Regions from separate parts of the Paenibacillus sp. JL3B1040 genome, predicted to be linked through region 1. Evidence: riboswitches for the same ligand, from Rfam matches in the RefSeq annotation. Region 1 holds a riboswitch; the other holds the start of a gene.
What was found. Region 1 has a riboswitch for S-adenosylmethionine ahead of ACZF99_RS21555 (methionine ABC transporter ATP-binding protein). Riboswitches for the same ligand answer to the same signal wherever they lie in the genome.
Positions count from the first base shown of each region.

Region 1 (11,375 bases):
TATCGGCTTGATCCACGGCCGGATCGGATCCAGGCCGCCGGAAATGTCCATGATATTGCCGGTGATGAAATCGGAATCCGAATGGCATAAGAAAGCGATTACGCGGGCGATATCCTCCCCGCTGCCCGGCCTTCCAAGCGGCGTCTCGCGATCGCGTTGGCCCCGCGCTTCCCGGATTGAGATCTCTTTGTTGCCCCCGCGGATATCGCCGGGACAAACCATATTGACGGTGATGCCGTAAGGCGCCTCTTCGACGGCCAGCGTTTTCGTAAAGGAGACCAGCCCGGTCTTCGCCGCGGCGTAGACGGCGCGGTGCGGCCAGGCCCGCGATTCGGCGGCATGGCCGAAGCCGAAATGAATGATTCGCCCCCACCGCTTCTCCCGCATGCCCGGCAGCACGAGATGATCCAGCAGCAGGCTGCCGACCAGGTTTCCCTCGATCATCGCCAGCACCTCGGTCTGGCTGTAATCGGCGAACAGCTTGCGCTCCCGGATAAACGGGCCGGCATTGTTGACCAGAATATCGATCGTTCCCAACTGTTCCCCCACCTGCCAGGTCAGGTCCTCGATTTGTTCGCGGCGCGAGACGTCCGCCTGCACCGCGATGCAGCGAACGCCCATCCGCTCGATCTCGGAACGGAGGGAGAGCGCTTCCGCTTCGCTATGTACGTAATTCAGCGCGATATGGCAGCCTTGCTCCGCCAGCATCAGCGCTGTTTTTTTCCCGAGGCCCTTCGCGCTCCCAGTGATTAAGGCGACTTTCCCTTGCAACGTTCCTCCTCCTCCAGATGCGATTATCTCAAGTATAAAAGATTTGGCGCGTTCCCACAAACAGCTGCGGCGTGACATCCTCCCTTCGATGATGCCGCCCGCCTATCTTCAAATGCATAAGTGCAGTTGATTTTCGCCAAAATGCCCCGCAGTCAGCTCTCAGATGCATAAGTGCATTTAAATTCCCGTAAAACAGATGTTTTCAAGCGAATCGCCACCAACCAGATGCGCTTTTGCATTTCAGTCGGCTTCTATCGGGAATTTGCCGGAGAGGTACTGCAGTTTTGCAGTTGAGGTGAATATGCCGATGCGGACAATGGGTTCTTGCCTTGATCAGGCGGCACCACTTCTCGTCGGCTCCAGCAATAAAAAAATCCCGCTGCATGCGCAGCGGGAACCCTTCAAGCCTAATCATCTTAAAATACCGGAACAAGCGCTCCTTGATACGTGTCGTTGATGAATGTTCTGACCTCATCGGAAGTCAGAGCTTTCGCCAGCTTCTGGATCGCTTCGGAATCCTTGTTGTCCGGGCGGGCGACCAAAATGTTAGTGTACGGCGAATCCTTATCCTCGATGAACAAAGCGTCCTTCGTCGGATTCAGCTTGGCTTCCAGCGCGTAGTTCGTGTTGATCAGCGCCAGATCCACTTCGGCCAATTGACGTGGCAGCATGGCCGCATCGGCTTCGATAAGCTTCAGGTTTTTTGGATTTTCCACGATGTCCTTTTGCGTCGCGGTGATGCCGGCATCGTCCTTCAGTTTGATCAGCCCTTGCTTTTGCAGCAGCAGCAGCGCGCGGCCGCCGTTGGTCGGGTCGTTCGGGATCGCGACTTTCGCGCCGTCCGGAATTTCGTCCGCAGATTTGTATTTGTTGGAGTATGCGCCAAACGGTTCAACGTGAACGCCTACAACCGGAACGAGGTCAAACTTGTTTTGCGCGTTTTGTTCGTCGAGATAAGGCTGATGCTGGAAGTAGTTGGCGTCCAGTTCTTTTTCGAACAGCTGCACGTTCGGCTGCACATAATCGGTAAACTCCTTGACTTCCAGTTCCACGCCTTCTTCCTTCAGCTGCGGCGCGATAAATTTCAAAATATCGGCGTGCGGCACCGTAGCGCCCACAACGAGTTTCACCGGCTCGGCTGCGGTTTCGTTCTCCGCATTCCCTTCGGCAGCCGGAGCGTTGCCCTCCGCCGCATTTCCCGCACCGTTGTTGGCGGCATTGTTGGTGCCGCAAGCGGCCAGCACCAGTACCAAAACGAGCGTCAACAAAGATAAAGTCCATTTTTTCATTGCAAATTTCTCCCCCTTAAAAGTGTGTTTTTGAATAAGGATTTCTTATCTATTTGGTATTTCCTTATTTCCGCGTAAAAAAGATCACCAGCCGGTCGCCCAGCATTTGCAGCACCTGCACCAGAATGACCATGAAAATAACCGACACGATCATGATTCCCGTCTCATACCGGTAGTAACCGTAACGGATCGCCAGATCGCCGAGTCCGCCGCCGCCGACCATCCCCGACATCGCCGTGTAGGACACCAGCGTCACGACGGTGATCGTCATGCCCGCGATCAGACCGGGTAGCGATTCCGGCAGCAGCACCTTGCGAATGATCTGGAACGAGGAAGCGCCCATTGCCTGGGAGGCTTCGATCACGCCCCGATCCACCTCGCGCAGCGCCGTCTCCACCAGCCGGGCAAAGAACGGAGCCGCTCCGATCACTAGCGGCGGAATCGTTCCCTCCACGCCGGTGGATACGCCCATGATCGCCCGCGTGACCGGAATCAACGCGACGATCAGGATGATGAACGGAACCGAACGAAGGATGTTGACGACGAGCGAAATTAACCGGTAAACCCATCCCAATACCAAGGATTGGGAACGCGAGAAAGTGAACAGCAGCACCCCGAGCGGAAGACCGATCACGAAGGTGAACAAAGTCGCGTAACCCATCATTTCCAACGTATCCAGCGTGGCGGCGCCCATCTCCGACCAATCGATCGTTCCGAAATCCAGTCCTCCCATTAATCGATCACCTCCACGTCAAGATCGCGTTCCCGCAGCAGCGCAAGCGTGCGCTCCACCCGGTCGTCTTCGCCTTCGAACGATACGGTCAGTTGACCGTATGGGGTATCCTTGATCGTTGATATCGTTCCTTGCAGGATGGCGAAGTTGACGCCGGTTTCCCGCACGACCTGGGATAACACCGATTCGTAGGTTTTCGCCCCCAGGAACGTGATTTTGACCAGCCGCGACCCTTCGGGATGCGGCAGCGAGGCAGCCAGCCTCACGCCCTCTTCCCCGGCCGACTCCCGGTAGATAAACTCCCGGGTCACCGGATGCTTCGGTTTGAGGAACACTTCCGTCACCGGCCCTTGCTCCACGATGCCGCCTTCATGAATGACCGCCACGCGGTCGCAGATGCTTTGGATAACGTGCATCTCGTGCGTGATCAGCAGAATCGTCAGTTGGAACCGCTTGTTGATGTCCAGCAGCAGCTTCAAGATGGAGTCCGTCGTCTGCGGGTCGAGCGCCGAGGTGGCCTCGTCGCACAGCAGCACATCGGGATCGCTGGCCAACGCCCGGGCGATACCGACCCGCTGCTTCTGGCCGCCGGACAACTGCGCCGGATACTTGTGACGGTGCTCCTCCAGCCCAACCAAGGCGAGCAGTTCATTCACCTTCTCCGCGATGGCCGCCTTCGGCGTTCCGATCAGCGTTAGCGGAAAAGCGATATTATCGTAAACGGTGGCCGAAGAGAGCAGGTTGAAATGTTGAAAAATCATCCCGATCTTGCGCCGCCGCTGTTGAAGCTCACGCTTGCCGAGCTTCGTCAACTCGACTCCGCCAACCCACACCTCGCCTTTGGTCGGGCGCTCCAGCAAATTGATGCAGCGAATCAACGTGCTTTTGCCCGCGCCGGAATGGCCGATGACGCCGAAGATTTCTCCTTTGCGAACGCTCAGGTTCAACCCGGACAGCGCAGTGGTCGCCGTTTTTTTCGTGCCGTATATTTTCGTAATCCCTTTAAGTTCGATCAAGCGGCTAACCTCCTGTACCTAGCATGAACAATTATCGATCGGCGTATGAAAAAAGAAAGAGCCCCTCACAGATTCAAAGGGCTCTCTTTACGTAAAGACAATGCCTTCTCATCTGCCAAAACCATCTGCGTCCATACGCATCGGTTTTGAAGGAATTAGCACCATGACATTCGGTCCCGTGACGAACGCGGCTTCACACTTCCGCATCACGGACGAATCGGTTGCTGGGCTTCATCGGGCCTTTCCCTCCGCCTCTCTCGATAAGAAAAATATGAAATTATAGAGTCGTATACTGAAACTATTGATGAGTATAAAGAGTTTTGACCGTTTTGTAAAGAGGGAAAAAATGAACGGCTGACCTTCTCAGTCCGCCGCTATTTTTTTCCATCGCAGATTGACGTAGTCGAACACCGTGAAATACGTGTCGCAAACCATGCGGTAACCCTGCTCCAGGTCGCGGATATGCTGGTCCAGATCCTCCAGGGCGACTTTCCCGTACAACGCCTGATGCCGCTGCCACAAATCGTCCTTCATCTCTGAATTCATGTAATGAATCTCCGTGTTTCTCCGGCTCCGCAGAACGCCAAGCGCTTCCCGGTAGGTCTCCTTAATGGCGGACAACCGGTTTCCGAGCTCGGTATGCGTCTTCAGATAAGCGAACTGGCGCAGTACGGTAAAATACGAAAAACGCGTCTTCACCTTCGCCGTATTCAAATCGAACAGCTCGTTCAGCACCGTCCCGAGCTTGTCCAGCGCCGAAAATACGCGAATGAAACCGTCCTTGTAAAAGTACACGTACCTCGCGTAATCGGTCCGTTCGACCGTGTCCATGTCCTCGACAAATTCGGTCCGCACCTTTTTGCGGAAAAAGGCGGCCGCATATAGACATTGTTCGAGCTCATCCAACGAAGAGATCAAGCCGTGCACCCAAATCTCCAGCTTGCGGAAATCATGCGAAGGATCCTGATGCTCTTTGATTTCCTTTTGCAGCAGCCGGGTCGTTTGCACCATCGCGTCGATCGTTTCGGCCAGCCGTCCCTCGTTTTGCCGAGGCGGCTCGCCAAGCAAGCTTCGCAGCATAAGCATCCCCCGATTCACAGAAAGTAGGATTTCCAACGCTGATCCACCAAGGACACGATGTCCTCTTGCGGGAACAGCTCGTCCGGATAACCCGGTTTCATGCGGGCATCGATGACCAGCGGCAGACCGTAGGCCAGATGATGCTGGCGGATCTCGGAGGCGGCGTAAATGTCGCTAGCCGGGTTAAACCGCGTAAACACCGTCCACAGGAACGCCGTCTGATCATGCGCCGCCGCTTCGGCGTTATCCACCAGCACCACAAGCGGCCAAGCGGTCCCGCGCTCGCGTAGACGGCCAAGCAGCCGCCCGGCAAGCTCCGGCTCGTCCTCATAGGATGCACCGGAAACGACAAGACATCCGTCATGAAAAACTTGGATGCGGTCGATTTCGGCGAGCTCGCCTTCCTCATACGTACGGGGCAGTTCCCGCACCGGATCGCCAACGCCGATCAAAATCGCTTTGCTGCCGTGGTTCAGCTTATGGCCGGTATAATCCAGCGTATCATGCGAGGTGTTGTTGAGAATAAACAGATCCGTCCGCGGATCGAAACGCTCCAACACCGTCTTGAGCAGCAGGCGGAAATCCGCCAGATCGATCGGCTTGTCCGTCAGCATGAGGAATTTGGTCAGCGAGAGCTGGCCTTCCCCCAGGATGCGGAACGCCGATACGAGCGCCTCGCGGGAGTAGCTTTCGCGAACCACAGCGGAGCTCAACGCGTGAAATCCGCTCTCCGCATACGTCCACAGGGAGCGCACATTCGGCATGACGATCGGGAATGCCGGCGACAGCAGCTTTTGCAGGAAATCGCCCAGGTAATAATCCTCTTGCCGCGGCTTGCCGACGATCGTCGCCGGATAGATGGCGTCCTTCCGATGCCACATATGGTTGACGTGCAGCACCGGGAATTCATGCTGCAAGGAATAGTAGCCGAAATGATCGCCGAACGGGCCTTCGAGTCGGCGTTCATGCGGCGGGACCAGCCCGGAAATGGCGAACTCCGACTCGGCCGGAATGCGGTGGCCGCCCAGCGGGTTTTCCGCCATCGGCAGCTTTTCGCCCAAAATGAAGGAAGCGACCAAAAGCTCCGACAAATGCTCGGGCACCGGCGAAATCGCCGAGGCGATCATGGCCGGCGGCCCGCCCAGGAACACGGAAACCGGCAGCGGCTCGCCGCGTTTCTCGGCCTCGTGGTAGTGGAATCCGCCGCCTTTTTGGATTTGCCAGTGCACCCCGGTCGTCTGGTCGTCATATAACTGAATCCGGTACATGCCCAGGTTGTTTTCTTTCGGCTGCAGCGGATTTTCGGTGTAGACGAGCGGCAGCGTGATAAACGGACCGCCGTCCTTCTGCCAGCTCGTGACCTTCGGCAGATCCTTCAGCGGCGCCTCCGTCCGGCAAACCTCCAGTATGGGGGCTTCATTTTTGGATACGGTTTTCATGCCGATCTTTAGCACATCGCGGATGAGTCCGCGTTCGTTCCAAATCGCTTTGGGGGAAGGCGGCAGCAGCTTATGTATCGCCTCGACCAACTGGTTAGCAAGCATTTCGGGACGGGGGCCAAAAGCCATCTCCACCCGGCGAGGCGTTCCAAACAGATTGGTTGCCACCGGGAACGGCGTTCCTTTCACATTGGTAAACAGTAAGGCCGGGCCGCCATCGTCGATGACCCGCCGGTGAATTTCAGCCAACTCCAGATAAGGGTCGACCGGCACGTCGATGACGGCCAGGTCGTTTTCTTTTTGCAGCGCATCGATCCATTGCCGCAAGTTCTTATAACTCATCTCTATGATCCTCCTAAAAGACGGGGTGTCTCCCGATCATTACATCCGTTATAGACAAAAGTATACCTTACCCAAGCGGTCCCTTGGGTGCCCGTCATTCTACAGATTCATGACAATCGCAGCAGCATTGCCCTGTGGCGGACCTTATACCGCCTTGCCGGCAGGCGGCGCCTGTACCTCGATCGCTCGGCTAAGCTGCCAAGTCCGAACGCTTAAGTAGCATAAGACCCCAAACAAAGCGGCCAGCACGACAATGTGCGCCAGCGAAGCGAACAGATACACGTGATAATTCGTTAGCGTCAGCACGATGCTCGCCCCGGTGAACACCTGAACGATCACCAGCAGCGTCGCGGCGAGCCCAAGCTTACGGATTTCCGGCAGTCCGGGATGCTTGCGGTATGCAAAATGTCCGACCGTTGCGATTACAATCAACAGCAAGGCGGCCGCGACCCGATGCATAAAGGCGATGCCTTCCCCTCCGGACAATCCGGGAACAAGCTTCCCGTTGCATAACGGCCAACCGCTGCACCCGCCGGCCGAATCCGTATGGCTGACATACGCGCCGATATAAACGACGACATAGGTGTAGCCGGTCGCCAGCCAAGTCAGGTTGCGGAATGCTTTCGATACGCGGGCTGGCGGGGCAGCAGCAGAAGACTGCTTCGCACTGACTTGTCCGCGTTCCTCCTGACGGACGCCCAGCACCAGCATGATCGAGTTGGCGAAGGCGATCAACGAAAACCCGAAATGCAGCGCCATAACAGCGGACGATGTAGGATAAATCACCGCCATCGCTCCCATAACGGCCTGTACCATGACGAAGATCAGCGCCAGCAGGGAGTACATCCGCAGGTCTTTACGATTCTTCCGATAGAACCAAAAGGCGACGAATGCCGCCAAAGAGACCAATCCGGCCGCCCCGCTGACGGCACGGTGGGAATATTCGATCATCGAAGCAAGGGTATGAGCAGGAACAAATTTTCCGTGGCACAGCGGCCAATCGTTGCCGCAGCCCAGTCCCGATTCCGTTTTGGTCACGACGCTGCCGCCCAGCGTGGCGAGGAACATCACAAAACAGGAAGCATAACTGAGCCATTTCAAATATTTCGTATTCAAACGGTTCACACCTTTTAGTTAATCGCTAAATCCCTTTCATTATAACCGATTAAGTCATCTCTTTCATAGAAAATGTTGAAAAATAGACACCGCCGCAAGGAAATCTCCTGCGGCGGTGTGAGAAATATAACGGCGTCTTATAATGTATCCCGAGTCTCCGGCGTGTCGTGTAGGGTGTGATACACGTCCAAAGCTTGGTTCAGAAAATGCTCGATTTCCTCGCGGGATTTGCGCAATTTGTTGACGAAACGAACCAACTCCCGTCCGTCGGTATAAGCGACGAAGCTCGGTATACCCAGGATATTTTGCTCCTGGCTGACATCGCCGACCTGATCGACATCCACTTCGATCAACGTTAAACGTCCGGCGTATTTCTCCTCGACTTCGGGCATAAAAGGATCTATAAATTTGCAATCCCCGCACCAGTCGGCTTTGAATACGGCCACGATCAAGTTGCTGGATTGGATGCTGACCTGAAATTCCGCGGGAGACGTTATCTTTTTCATAAGGCAATCCTTCCTTTCCTTCAGAGTACTTCCAGTCAACCAAAAGCGGGAGTGGAAGTCAAATCTTTAGGGAATACTAATACCGTATTATTCCTTGCCGGCCGCTGAATATTCGGTTGCTCGATCGATGAGAAGGGAGGGCGGAACCGCATGGATCACCCCCGTCAGGGCGAGGGGAAGGCGATCGATTTGCGAAGATTGATGTTCCGCCTGCCCGCCGCGATCTCAACCATGCTCAGAAGCAAAACCGCCTCGCTCTCCGACTCGTCCCGAATGCGGAAAGAGACGGTTTCTTTGGGCTGGAGCGAAGCGGCCGCCCGCACGGTGATCGCCGAAATCGAAGAGCAATTGCGGCGTTCCAAGGTGTCCCGGCCAGCGCCAGCCGAAGAGGAGTACAGCGCTGAGGATCTGCGGCTGGCCGAAGCCATCGCGGAGGAAACGCGGTTGGCCGGGGCAAGCAACATCAGCCGGACGGCGGCATATCTCGCCTGCTACCAAGCCTGTCCCGAGCTGCATTGGGCCTTCCTCGCGCACATGGTCTCACGCAATGCCGGCTGGAACATGACGGACCTGCACAGCAGCCGAATGGCCGATGTGATCGACGCCGAAGAGAAGCGGCTCACCTACCGGTTTCTGGAGCGGAGCAACGCTTTGATCTTCCAGGACGCCTACCCGCAGCTCAGATTGTATATGAAGAGCCGGGAGCTTGGGGCCAGCCGATTCCATCTGCTTCCGTATTTTCAGGTCTCCCGCTTCATGCGGCCGTTCTGGGAGCGGTTTTGGATCGACCGCGGCAGCGCCTTGCTTACCGTCGGACTGATCATCAACGAGCAGAACTATATCGAGAAACGCGTCGTGCGCCATCCTTACTTCCAGAAATACGTCACAGGGAAAATAAACTTTCGCCTGTTCAGCCTGGCCGGATTAAACCAGGTGGTGTTCCCGCTGAGCGAACAGGCGGAGGACGGGGCTGCCGCCGGGAAGGCGCGCCGCCTTTCGGGGCGCACCGTCTCCGACTTCGGCAGCCTGCCGGACCGCATCGCGTTAGGCAAAAGCCTGTACGCGATGCTGATGGGCTACCGCGCCGTGCGCAGCGGCGCGGAGCGGTTCGCCGCGAGCGTGCCGCACAGCGGCTCGCGGGCGGATTATTGGCCGGAGCTGTTCACGGCCAATTTGGAAGAAGCTCTGACCGCCAAGGTGCAGGGGTCAGAGCTTCTGGCGCAAGAGACGCTGCCGCCGGGCCAGCGTCTGTACAGCCCCAAGCTGCTGAGCGCTTGGGGCGACACCGCCTATGAGCCAATCTCCCGGGAGGATTGGCTCAAGGATACCCGCGCGCTGGACGGCATCAGCGCGCCGAAGGCGCCGTTCCTGTGCGACATCAGCCGCGCGCACCGGAACGGCATCCTTGAGACCGCATTACTGCACGATGCGGTGGAGGAGCGCTGACCCTGGCCACGGAGGGGGGCGGGCCCCCCTTCTCCGGCTTATTTTGCACCATTATCCCGTATGATCAGGTAACACTACAACAAGCCAATCGGGAGCTTCCCCTGCCACTCCTACTTCCCTGAACCAAAGGGATAATCGTGCAATGGGTGGCACACAGTAAGTACACTGGGACGGGAGCATCCCCTGCCACTCCTACCTCCCTGAACCAAAGGGATAATCGTGCAAAACGGCGGCACACATAAGAACACAGGACGGGAGCATCCCCTGCCACTCCTACCTCCCTGAACCAAAGGGATAATCGTGCAATGGGCGGCACACAGTAAGTACACTGGGACGGGAGCATCCCCTGCCAACTCCTACTTCCCTGAACCAAAGGGATAACCATGCTAAGGGTCGCACACATAAGAACACTGGGCGAGAGCATCCCCTACCATTCTTACCTCCCTGAACCAAAGGGATAATCGTGCAATGGGCACCAAACGTTAAAGTACGGGAGGAGTAATCCTCACCCCACCTGCCGTCCTCCGCGCTGCAACCGCATGAGCGGGGACAGCACCTTGCGCAGCGGCGCCGGATAACCGGCCAGCTCGTCCTTTCGGACCACGCGCAGCAAGATGAGCAGCACCGGATACAGCGCGACGACCGCCACGCCAACGATGCAGCAGGTCAGGAAGAAAGCAACGCGCGCAGGCATCAGCTCTACCATTTGGATCCCGGCCTGGTTCAAGCCATAACCGACCCCCGACAATGCGACGACCGTCACCAGGAACCCGCCCCAGCGGCTGCCCATCAGGGAGAACGGGACGATTTGCTTCATCGCCCGCACGTTCAACAGCGTGATCACGAAGAAGCAGAGCCCGGTGGCGATAACGATGCCATAAATCCCCCAAAACTGCGCAAGCACATAGCTGGCTGCCAGCTTGACGAGAACCCCGATCCCCACGTGTACCATCGACAGATTGGCTTTACCAACCCCAAGCAGGATCGAATTGCTAGTCATCATCGTGATCTGAAAAATGGTCGCGAACGTCAGCAACGCCACAATGCTGCTGCCGTCCAGGGTACTGAACAGCAACCCGTTCACGGAATAGGCCGCCGTTCCCAGCGCGAGGATGATCGGCATTCCGCTCAGCACCGCAACCCGCATGGCCAACGTAACCTGACGCCGCAGATGCTCTTCGTCCTTCCGCGCATAAGCGGCCGAAATGATCGGCACCAGCGATTGGCTTAGCGCGATCGCCAAGATCGGCGGAATGCCGGCGATCATCTGCGCGCGGTTCCCGAGAATGCCAAGGATGTACGTGGCTTGATCGGAACCGATTTGCCCGGTCAGCAGCGGCTTCAGAATCGAGTTGTCGATGAAGTTGACGGCCGGTACCGCCAGCGCAGTCAACACGATCGGAATCGACAGCTTGAAAATCTCCGCATAAATCCGCTTAAACGAAAGCCGCCCGGCCCCCTTCTCCGGCGGCCCTTGCCGCTCGGCCTGGTCCTGCCGCTGCAATTTCATGCTGTAGACGAGCATGACGACCAGCGCCGCCACCCCTCCGAGCACCGCGCCGAACGTCGCGCCCGCCGCGATCCGCTCGCCCGAGTACCCCCAATGAAACAGCACAAACGCCAAAATAATGCCGGTA
Region 1 covers NZ_CM169317.1:4,705,883-4,717,257, forward strand. The annotation lists gene ACZF99_RS21540 (SDR family oxidoreductase) at 1-771, opposite strand, end outside; gene ACZF99_RS21545 (MetQ/NlpA family ABC transporter substrate-binding protein) at 1,188-2,060, opposite strand; gene ACZF99_RS21550 (methionine ABC transporter permease) at 2,125-2,793, opposite strand; gene ACZF99_RS21555 (methionine ABC transporter ATP-binding protein) at 2,793-3,809, opposite strand; SAM riboswitch class I at 3,915-4,076, opposite strand; gene ACZF99_RS21560 (Cthe_2314 family HEPN domain-containing protein) at 4,173-4,889, opposite strand; gene ACZF99_RS21565 (UbiD family decarboxylase) at 4,904-6,670, opposite strand; gene ACZF99_RS21570 (COX15/CtaA family protein) at 6,815-7,786, opposite strand; gene ACZF99_RS21575 (thioredoxin family protein) at 7,924-8,292, opposite strand; gene ACZF99_RS21580 (DUF2515 family protein) at 8,443-9,738, shown strand; gene ACZF99_RS21585 (putative polysaccharide biosynthesis protein) at 10,244-11,375, opposite strand, start outside.

Region 2 (11,375 bases), 2.7 Mb from region 1:
AGATTGTTTAGTCCCGAAACCACCCAGTCATTGATCGTGCTGAAGACAGGATCAAAGAGGTAATACATGATAACGCCCGTAATCAGAAGTCCTGCGACCGGATACAGCAAAATCGGCTTCAAACCGTCAAACGTTTTGGGCAGACCGGCAAAACATTTTCGCAGGCCAATAACGATATAACCGGCCAGGAAACCGGCTGCCAAACCGCCGAGAAAACCGGAATTGGAATTTACGGCCATCAGACCGCCAACCATCCCAGGCATTAATGCCGGACGGTCGCCGATGCTCATCGCGATGAAACCAGCCAAAATCGGAATCAGGAAATGGAACGCCCCGTCGCCGCCAATCGTCATCAGCAGCTTGTAAATCGGGTTATCTGCTCCGCCTACCTGTTCAAATAGGAAGGAGATGGCGATCAGGATGCCGCCTCCAACAACAAATGGAAGCATATGGGAAATACCATTCATCAAATCCTTGTAGATTTTGCTACCGATTTTGGTCTTTCCTCCTTCTGAAAAGCTGCCAGCCTCCGCTTTGACACCAGAGGCTCGATAAACCGGAGCGTCTCCCCGGACCGCTTTCTCAATCAGCTCCTGAGGTTTGCGAATACCGTCGCTTACCGGTCTTTGCAGCAGCGGCTTGCCGTCGAAGCGGCTCATCTCCACCTGCTTGTCGGCGGCAAGAATGACGCCTTTGGCGCGGCGGATTTCATCCGCGGTAAGCACATTTTTGGCTCCTTCTGAACCATTGGTTTCGATGCGTATTTCAACGCCCAACTCGGCTGCTTTTTTCTTCAGCGCGTCTTCGGCCATATAGGTATGGGCGATGCCTGTCGGGCAAGCTGTAACCGCGACTACAAAGTCCCCGGATTGGGCAACGGTCCGCTCCGCTCCGGGTTGTTGGTTTGGCCCATCGGTTGCCTTCAGATCTGGCTGTTGCGCTTCCTTTGCCTTGTTCTCCTCCTGCTGTTTCTCATCAAATAAAGCAACAACCTCTTCGGGCATTGAAGCCGTCTGCAACCGTTCCATGAAACCTTCGTCAAGCAGCAGCTTGGAAAGAGAAGCCAGAGTTTGCAGATGAACATTGCCCGTTCCCTCGGGAACCGCAATCATGAAGAAGAGGGTGGCCGGCTCTCCATCCAGCGTATCGTAATCGACGCCTTTGGCACTTTTGGCAAAAACAATCGTCGCCTCGTTAACCGCCTTCGTTTTGGCGTGGGGCATCGCAATGCCTCCGCCGATTCCGGTGCTTGCTTCCGCTTCCCGCTTCAGAATCTTTTCTTTGAACAAGACCCGATCGTTAATCCGTCCGTTGGCGACCAGACTGCCAATCAGTTCGTCGATCGCCGCTTCTTTAGTAGCTGCCTTCAAATCCATAATCATCGTTTCTTTAATCATCAGGTCCGTAATTTTCATAACTTATCCCCCAGCTTTATATCATAGTTACTCCGCAATTACTTTCGTTTTCTGCGTGATGGAGGTACGCCATCGTTCCGGCATTCTGTCGGTGATCAGCACGGCTTGTTCCAGATCAAAAAGCTTGGCAAAGGTCACTTCCCCGAGTTTGCTGGTATCGGCAAGCACAAAAGATTGACCGGACAATTCGTGGGCCCTCCGTTTAATCAGGGCCTCTTCAGGATCCGGCGTCGTGTAACCCATGGCCGGGTCCACTCCATTGGCTCCCAGAAAACATTTGTCAAACCGGAAGTTGTCCAGGTTCTGGAGCGCGATGCTGCCGATGACCGCTTTCGTATGCGTTTTCATCATTCCGCCGATTAAGTAACTGCGAATCTGTTTGCTTACCAGCGCTTCTACGTGTGACAAACCGTTCGTCACGACGGTGATGTCTTTAGCTTCAATATAGAAGATCATTGCCAAAGTGGTCGTCCCCGCATCCAGGTAAATACATTCCCCTTCCCGCAGCTGCGCCGCAGCCAAACGGGCAATAACCTCCTTTTCCTGAACGTTTTTGAACGTTTTCTCCTCCATGCCCAGCTCTTTGCTTCTCTCACCGGGCAAGCTGGCTCCGCCGTGAATCCGTTTGAGCAAATGCCTGCTCTCCAAATCCACCAAGTCTCGGCGAATCGTGGATTCAGAAGCTCCTATTAGATCTACAAGTTCCTGCAGCTTCACGATTCCTCGCTCATGTAAGCGCTGTAATATCAAATTGTAACGTTCTTCCGTCAGCATATAATACCTCCAACCGTTTTTATCATAACACATATTTCACTAAAATCAATCAATTTCATTCAAAAATGTTCAGAAATATTCATCATCCATTGGTAAGCATAGTTAAGGGTGTCCCATACGTCAACGTAGATGACGTATGGGACACCCTCCAAATTATCCCGATTCCGATGATTAACTGTTCCGTAACGCCTCATCCAAGTCGGCGAGCAAATCGTCGATATCCTCAAGCCCGACGGAGAAACGCAGCAGTCCGTCGGTAATGCCCCGCTCGGCGCGGACCTCCGGCGGCATCGAAGCATGCGACATCATCGCCGGGTAGGAGAGAATGCTCTCGACGGCGCCCAGGCTGACCGCCACCAGCGGCAGCTTCACCCGGTTCAGCAGGCGCTTGGCCCGCTCGCCCGAGCCGACGTCAAAGGAGACGACCGCGCCGTAGCCGGTCGACTGCTTCTCCTGTACCTCGCGGCCGGGGTGATCCGGCAGGCCGGGATAGTAGACGGCGTCGATATCGCCGCGGCGGCTCAGCCAATCGGCCAGCTTGCGGGCGCTCACTTCGCTGTGCGCCATCCGGGCGCCCAGCGTTTTCATGCCGCGCATCAAGAGCCACGAATCCTGCGCGCCCAGGACGGTGCCCAACCCGTTCTGCACGTATTTCAACTGACGGACCAATTCGTCCGTTCGGGCTACTGCCAAGCCGGCGAGTACGTCGCTATGCCCGCCGAGGAATTTGGTCGCGCTATGCAGGACGATATCCGTCCCAAGCTCGATCGGACGCTGGTAGTACGGCGTCATGAACGTATTGTCCACGATGCTGAGCAGCCCCTTCTCCCGCGCCCAGGCGGAAATGTCCGCGATGTCGGTAATTTTGAGCGTAGGATTGGACGGCGTCTCCATATATACCGCTTTCGTGTTGGCCTTCAGAGCCGCCTTGACCTGCTCCGGCTGCGTCATGTCCACGAACGTTGTGTCGATGTTCATCCGGCTCAAAATCGTCGACAGCAGCCGGTATGTACCGCCGTACACGTCTTCGGTCACAATGAGGTGGTCGCCGGCCGAGAGCAGCATCAAGGTGCTCGAGATCGCCGCCATCCCGCTGGCGTACGCAAATCCTTGCACCCCGCCTTCCAACACGGCAATGTAATTCTCAAGCGCCTGCCGTGTGGGGTTCCCGGAACGGCTGTAATCATGCTGCGGCGGGTTGTAAATATCGTGGTGGTGGAACGTCGACGCCTGATAAATCGGTACACTGGATGCGCCCGTCGCTTTGTCCACCTCACTGCCGAAATGGATCAGCTTTGTTTCGAATTTGTTTTCCCGTTTCTCCTGTCCGCTCATGCGCCTTGTCCCCCTTCGACTTCCTGCCGTGCCGCTTCCAGCGCTCCGCCCAAGTCGGCAATCAAATCATCGACATGCTCGATACCGACGGAGAACCGCAGCAAGCGGTCATCCACCCCCACCGCATTGCGAATCTCCTCGGGAATGTCCGCATGCGTCTGCACCGCCGGATACGTCATCAGCGACTCTACCCCGCCGAGGCTTTCGGCGAACGCGATCAGGTTCAGATGGCGCAGCACCGGCTCCACGTAACGGGCATCCGTAACTTTAAAGGAGAAGATCCCCGTGTTGCCGCTCGACTGCTTCCGCTGCGTGGCGTACCCCGGGTGATCCTCCAATCCCGGGTGAAACACTTCCGCCACCTGCGGATGCGACTGCAGGAATCTGGCGATGGCCAGCGCATTGCTCTCGTGTCGCTCCATCCGCAGTGCCAACGTCTTCATCCCGCGCATCAACTGGTAGGAATCGGACGGGCTAAGCACCGCACCAATCGAGTTGTGCAGGATGCCCATTTCCTGCGACAACTCCTCGCCTTTGGTGACGATCAGTCCGGCCAAGACATCGTTATGGCCGCCCAAGTATTTCGTCGCGCTGTGCACGACGATATCCGCGCCAAGCTCGATCGGCCGCTGGAAATACGGCGTCATCAGCGTATTGTCGACGATCGTCAGCAGCCCATGGGCATGCGCCCAAGCCGATACCGCCTCAAGGTCGGTGATCATCATCAGCGGATTGGTCGGCGTTTCAATGATGACGGCTTTCGTGTTGGACCGGCGTGTTTGCTCCAGAGCGTCCAGGTCGTTGGTATCCACATAAGAAGCGGTTACGCCATACTTGGACATGATCCGCTCCAGCAAACGGTAAGTTCCCCCGTATAAATCCAAAGACACGATCAGATGATCCCCTTGCGAAAACAACGTGAACACCGTCTGCAGCGCAGCCATTCCGGAGCTACAGGCAAACCCGGCATCCCCGGACTCCAGAGCGGCTGCCGCGTCTTCCAGCACTTTGCGGGTCGGGCTCTTCGTGCGGGCGTAGTCAAACCCCGTGCTCTGCCCCAGGCGCGGGTGACGAAACGCTGTTGCTTGATATATCGGGTAATTCACTGCACCCGTGACCGGCTCCTCCATCGAGCCGATTTGCGCCAGCCTGCTCTCAATGCGCCATTCCTTGTTCTGCTCCCCCACCTGCAATCCCTCCACGTTAGATCTCATATACAAAATCGGCCGTTTGATCGATATCGTACGGCGTTTCTTGATACACATAGTAGTTTAGCCAATTGGAAAATAATAAGTTAGCATGGGCACGCCATGAAGAACGCGGGGCTTGGGTCGGATCGTCATTCGGATAATAGTTCACCGGCAGTTCGATCTCCATGCCTTTGGCGACGTCGCGGTCATATTCCCATTTGAGCGATTCCGGATCGTACTCCGAATGCCCGCTCACGAAAATCTGTTTGCCGTCGCGGGTGGCAACCAGATAGATTCCGGCTTCGTCCGATTCCGCCAGGATTTGCAGCTCCGGCACCTGCTCGATGTCCGAGCGCTCCACGTCGGTATGCCTGGAATGCGGCACCTGGAACACTTCGTCGAACCCCCGCAGCAGCTTCACCTTCGGATCGTTTACCGTGTGGGAGAAGACGCCGAAGCATTTTTTTGCGAGCGGAATTTTGCGAACGCCGTAGTGGTAATACAAGCCGGCCTGCGAGGCCCAACAGATATGCATGGTCGAAGTGACATGGGTTGTGGACCACTCGAAGATTTCCTGCAGCTCCTCCCAGTAATTCACTTCTTCGAATTCCAGCTGTTCCACCGGCGCTCCGGTGACGATCATGCCGTCAAAGCGGCGGTTACGGATCTCGTCGAACGTTTTGTAGAACATCTCCAGATGCTCTGCGGACGTATTTTTCGAGGTGTGGGTGCTGGGATGAAGCAGGACGATCTCCACCTGGAGCGGCGTATTCCCAAGCAATCGCAAAATTTGCGATTCCGTGGTTTCCTTCGTGGGCATCAGGTTGAGAATCGCGATCCGAAGTGGGCGGATGTCCTGGTGGTACGCCCGGCTTTCGTCCATGACAAAGATATTCTCGCTAGTCAGGACATCCTTGGCCGGCAAATGATCCGGTACTTTAATCGGCATGGGGTTTCACTCCTTTTATTTAGCTTCATCATCAAATCATCCGTTCGAGGGGCCATTTATGCAGAATGACCTCTCTCACGGGGAGAAAGGTCATTACGTATCCGGTATGCGCCTCTCTCATCTCTCAGAAGCCGCCCCGCGTTCGAAGCTGACGGTTCTGCAAGAATTAGCACCGCTGCGATTACGAAGAATCGCCGGTTGCCGGGTATCATCGGGCTAGTCCCTCCACCTGCTCTTGATAAGATTTCGCTATATTTAGTTATGTTGAGGGCCTGGGCATCGCGCCTGCTCCCTGACATTCACTTTAAAGGATCGGGCGGCCTTCCGTCAAGAACCTGCGAGAAAAATCACACAGCGTTCATGACCGCTTCGCACCGGCTCACATAGAATACTTTTGGGTTGAAACATTTCATTCGCTGGCGTTATACTAGACAAGTGCCTTTGGGCCAAGACGGGCCTTAGGTTAAACGAATGTTCATGCAACCTAAAAATAGCGAGGTGAAACCGAGAATGGAAGGCGACCCGAGTCCGCAGAGGACCACCCAGGAAAACCAATTGCATAGGAAACCGACCCGCTGGGTGCCTGCGGAACGCTTAGGGCACTTTCGTTTCCCGGTGTTTGCATAAACGCCTTTTTGAACGTTCCGGGCGAGCCGACGGTTGGTCCCTTTCCTATGCTTCAACCAAGAGCATCCCAGGCCGGAAGGCTTGGGGAAAGGGAGTGAAAACTTATGAAAATCCGTCATGTCCAAGCCGGCGTATTTACCCCCGTAGAGGACGTGGAACTGACAACCACCGCTCCGGAAGAAGGCTTCTATTGGATCGATGCCGACGTCGATGACCTCGCCCTGCTGCAGCCCTTGTTTTCGCTGCATGATTTGGCCGTAGAGGACTGCTTGAGCGAAGAGGAGCAGCGCCCGAAGATCGAAACCTACGACAATCATTACTTTATCGTCGTTAACAGCATTCGCTATGATGATGAGGAAATTTTTCTACGCGCTTTGAACATTTTTTTGGGACGGCATTATATCATTACGGTTACTAAACAGAAAATCAACGAGCTGCGCGCCGTGAAACCGATCCTGTGGGAGCAGGAGGTCAGCGAACCCGACCGGTTCCTGTACCTGTTGGTCGACTTGGTGGTCGATAACTATTTCACCGTCGGCGACCGGATCGAAGTGAAGATCGAGAAGCTGGAAGAAGATATCCTGATGCATACGAAACGTTCGCACCTGAACGAAATCATCGGGCTGCGAAGCGAAATCCTGTGGCTGAAGAAGGTGCTCGGGCCGCAGAAGGAAGTCATCAACATCCTGAACAAAAAAGACCTCCGCCTGATCGACGATCAGCTGCAAAAATACTTCAGCGATATTTACGAAAACGCCGTGAAGATCTCCGAGAACTTCGACACGTTCCGCGAGCTCGTCGGCAACTTGCGCGAGGCCTACCAGGCCGCCATCGCCAATCGCGCCAACGAAATCATGCGCGTGTTCACCGCGATTACGACGATTTTCATCCCGCTGACGTTGATCACCGGCATCTACGGGATGAACTTTGATAATATGCCGGAGCTGCACTCGCGGTACGGCTACTTTATCGTCCTTGGCATCATGGGCGTGCTGGGTCTCGGCATGTATTTCATCTTCCGGAAGAGAGATTGGATATAAAGAAAGCGGCGTGTGGCGCGATAACGGGATGACGTGGATGCCCCGCGGATGCCGAAGATGTTGCGGGTGACGTGACGTCCCGGATGCCGCAGATACTGCGGTGACGGGATGTCACGGAGGCTACAGATACTGCGTGTGACGGGATGCCCGAAGGTTGCAGATACTTCGGGTGACAGGATGCCCGAAGGTTGCAGATACTGCGGGTGACGGGATGCCCCGAAGGTTGCAGATACTGCGGGTGACGGGATGCCCTGCAGACGACGGATGCGGGGATGCCGCGCGGATGCCTCAGATGCCGCCGGAACGCGGGGCCCCTTCTCGCCGCACCTAAATTGTTAGGCCAGCGCGGGCTGTTAAGCATCCGCGTTGGCCTTGTGCAGATAGATAAAAGTGTGTGAACTGCAAAAGTGCAGTTATTTTGCCGTAAAATTCTCAAATCGTGGCCATCAGCTGCAAAAATGCAGTTAATTTCGGCCAAATTTGGAGTTTTCCCAAAATCGCCCCCAAATGAACTGCACTTTTGCAGTTCATTTGCATTTTTGCGGCCTTATCGGGTCGAATGAGCTGCACTTTTGCAGTTCATTCGACCGTCGGAGGATTCACGCCTCCTGTAGTACCTCACGCAGTTGTTGGCGTTGCGGTCACAATGTTGCTGCAATCGCAATTGCGGCCATCGCTGATGTTGTGGGCCTTTGCTAGCCGTTGCTGATGTTGCTACTGCAGTTACTGTCATTGCTACCCCAAGTTGCTGATATTGCTACTGCAGTTACTGATATTACTACCTGCAGTTGCTGATATTACTACTGCAGTTACTGATATTGCGACCTGCAGTTTCTGATATTGCTACTGCAGTTACTGATATTGCTACCCACAGTTTCTAATGTTGCGACCTTTGCCGTTGTTGCTTACAGTTGCTATTCCCGCTATCGCTACCACAGCTGCAGCTACAGCCACTGTTGCAGATGCCGTCACTACCGTTTCTGCTGTTGCCATCGCTACCACTGCCGTCCCTGCCACTGCAGTTGCCCCCGTTGTTGGCAGTTGCAGTGGCCGCCGGGCTTATCCCGCGTGCCGGGCACTCTCGCGCTGGCGTCGGTACCGGATGCGGATCAGGCGCAGCCGCTCGTACAGCGTATCGAGGCTGCCGCCTTCGGCGGCTTCGGTCCCGTACACCTTGTGCAGGATCGGCTTCAGGAGCGCGTCCCCCAGCTCCTCGTAAGCCTGCCAAACGGCCTGCTGCTCGGCTTCGGGCATGGCCTCCAGTTCCGCGCTCACCAAGTCGTCGGTGTTGTAGCCTTCCTTCTCCAGGTTCTCCAGCAGCTCGACCGCATCCCGCCGCTCAATGCCCGTCCGCGAGCAAATATCCTCCACCTTGAGCCCTTCGGCCAGCGCCTCCAGCACGGCCCGGCGGACGCTGAATTTCTCCATCTCCGCCCGGTATTTGACCTCCTTCTGCTTGTACAGCCAGGAGCGGAACACCTCGTCGTCGATTTCCTGCTCGACCCAATCCAGCGGGAACCCCCTTCTCCGTTCCGCGACCTTCGTGATTTCCAGCAGTTCGGCGCCGTATTCGCCGGCTTTATTCTCCCCGACGCCAGGCAACTGCAGCAACTCGTCCGCCGATTGCGGCAAAAATACGCTGATCATCCGCAGCAGCCGATTGCTGGCGATCAAGTACGGCGCCTTGCGCTCCGCTGACGCTTTCTTCCGGCGCCATGCCGTCAATTCGTTGTACACCGGCTCGTTACCGTTTAATTCACTGTAGCAAAACAGCTTCTGCGCGGCCATGCCGCGCCCGGTTAACGCTTCCTTCTCATCCCAAATGCCTTCCATCACGGGGCGAAACCCCTCGCCCAGCTTGGCCGCCAATCGATGACGGTAGATATGTAGCATCTCCGACCATGAGGCCCCTTCGTACCACAGATCCTCCCGCTGGCCGTCGGCGGTCAGCTCGTTCCAGCCCATCCGCCATACGCCTTCCTCCTCCCCGATCCATACCTGGGCTCCCCGTATCATGGTGCCGCTGTCCTTCTTCTCCAGACTGTTCAAGAATACGATCCGCATCAACCATTCGCCTCCTTAAAATTTCAGCTACGAAGGAGTTTCGCAAATGAAGCGCACACGCAAAAAGCACCTCTTTCGCGAACATTCGCAAAAGAGGTGCTTCCCCCAAACGTAACCTGTTATCCCTAATAATACCATGTTTAATCATGCTGTCAATGCGGTTTTTTTCATTGTCCCATCGCTTCCCGTTTTCCGGTATAATAGCTAAAGATATTCTCATCTAAGGAGGCATACCGAATGAGCGATCACCATCAAGAACTTGATTTTCTGTCCGACAGCACCGAAAGCACCTCGACCCGATTCGTTACCTTTATCGGCGGTTCGCTGAAGCGATTTGACCTGGCGGTCACGACCACCAACCGTTTTTACGGCAAAAAGCTGGTCACCGATATGCAAAACGGCCGTACGGCCATACTTGGCACCGACGACCTGGAGGAGGAAGGTTACCTTGAGCATATTTTCAACCTGAGCGAGGAAGAAGGGATCGAGCTGCGCACCTTCCTATACCAGGTCTTAGGCGAGCCTTACTTTACGGATTAGCGCGGCTGAACAACCTGATGTTTTACGATCTAAACATCCGTCGATACTGGTTTGGCGGCATGCCTTCCATTTGTTTGAATACTTTAATAAAGTAGCTGGATTGTTGAAATCCACTGTGCGAAGCGATTTGAGCCACGGTTAAATCGGATGAAACCAGCAACAATTTTGCCCTGGCCAAGCGGCATTCGCTCAAGTAGCGATTCGGTGTCTTTCCCATTATTTTTCGGAACAATCGTAAAAAATGGTAATTGCTGTAGCCGGCAAGCCTTGACATGCTCTCTAATGTCCATGGACGCTGACACTCGTTATGAATGATATCCGCCGCGCTGCGGATGGAATGCCTGGTTTCGAGCGGCACCGAGCCATGTAGCGGTTCGGAATTTTGCAGCAATGTAATTAGGATTTCATACAATAATGCGGAAACTCGGGGCTCGTTTCGCGTCTCAAAAGCCTCACTGAGCATGAACAGTTCATTGAATACCGTTTCGAGCCCAGTACCCGGGTCAAAGGTAAAGAAATAACCACGCGACTGATCCGCTTCCTCCAGCAGTGGTAATGAAATGGCGGTGTCAAAGTGTATCCAGCGCACATCCCAAGGATGGGAGGGATCGCAACCATATTGCTGATAAGCTCCTCTGGGAAAAAGAAACCCCCTCCCCGGGCCCATCGGAATACGTTCCCCTTCATGGAAAACATACCCTTCGCCATGAAACACCAAATGAAGATTATAGCTGTTAAGCACCCCCTCGCTTCTACGCTCGGCATGCTCCGGAAACTGGCTGTAATGACCCAGAAATTCCGGATAGCATACGTAATGAGCAAAGGCAGGCGACGGCAATACCCATTGCTTCTTCAATCAGATTGTCCTTCCTTTCGCTAGCGAAATCAACCACGCAATATAGTCACATTATAGCAAGATTATGTTATATGAATCCATGTGTAGCTGATCATACAATAGATTTGCGGTTTGGATAAAGCATATTTTTACACTTGGAGGTTACTATGAAAACACCAGTTGCAGTAGATCGGTTCGAACTCGGCGTATGTTATTACCCGGAGCAATGGCCGGAGAAAATGTGGGATGAAGATTTCCGACGTATGGCGGAGACGGGCTTCACAATTGTTCGTATGGGGGAATTTGCCTGGTCCATATTCGAGCCGGAAGAAGGAGACTATCAGTTTGGTCTATTTGACCGCGCGATTGATCTGGCGTACAGTCATGGACTTAAGGTGGTCCTTGGAACACCAACGGCTACGCCCCCTGCCTGGCTAACGGAGCGTTATCCTGAAGTGCTGAATGTAAGTTACGATGGCGTCACGCTTCAGCACGGAATGCGCCGTCATTATAATTACAGCAGCCCCAAATACCTTGAGTTGTGCGCCCGAATTGTCACTCGCCTTACCGAGCATTATGCCAATTACCATGGAGTGGTCGGCTGGC
Region 2 covers NZ_CM169317.1:1,594,674-1,606,048, reverse strand. The annotation lists gene ACZF99_RS07115 (PTS fructose transporter subunit IIABC) at 1-1,415, opposite strand, end outside; gene ACZF99_RS07110 (DeoR/GlpR family DNA-binding transcription regulator) at 1,443-2,189, opposite strand; gene ACZF99_RS07105 (trans-sulfuration enzyme family protein) at 2,361-3,524, opposite strand; gene ACZF99_RS07100 (aminotransferase class I/II-fold pyridoxal phosphate-dependent enzyme) at 3,521-4,738, opposite strand; gene metA (homoserine O-acetyltransferase MetA) at 4,728-5,663, opposite strand; SAM riboswitch class I at 5,778-5,908, opposite strand; gene corA (magnesium/cobalt transporter CorA) at 6,395-7,330, shown strand; gene ACZF99_RS07085 (HRDC domain-containing protein) at 8,390-9,394, opposite strand; gene ACZF99_RS07080 (DUF3055 domain-containing protein) at 9,632-9,934, shown strand; gene ACZF99_RS07075 (helix-turn-helix transcriptional regulator) at 9,957-10,790, opposite strand; gene ACZF99_RS07070 (beta-galactosidase) at 10,937-11,375, shown strand, end outside.
Region 2: another riboswitch for S-adenosylmethionine. It lies ahead of metA (homoserine O-acetyltransferase MetA); the one in region 1 lies ahead of ACZF99_RS21555 (methionine ABC transporter ATP-binding protein).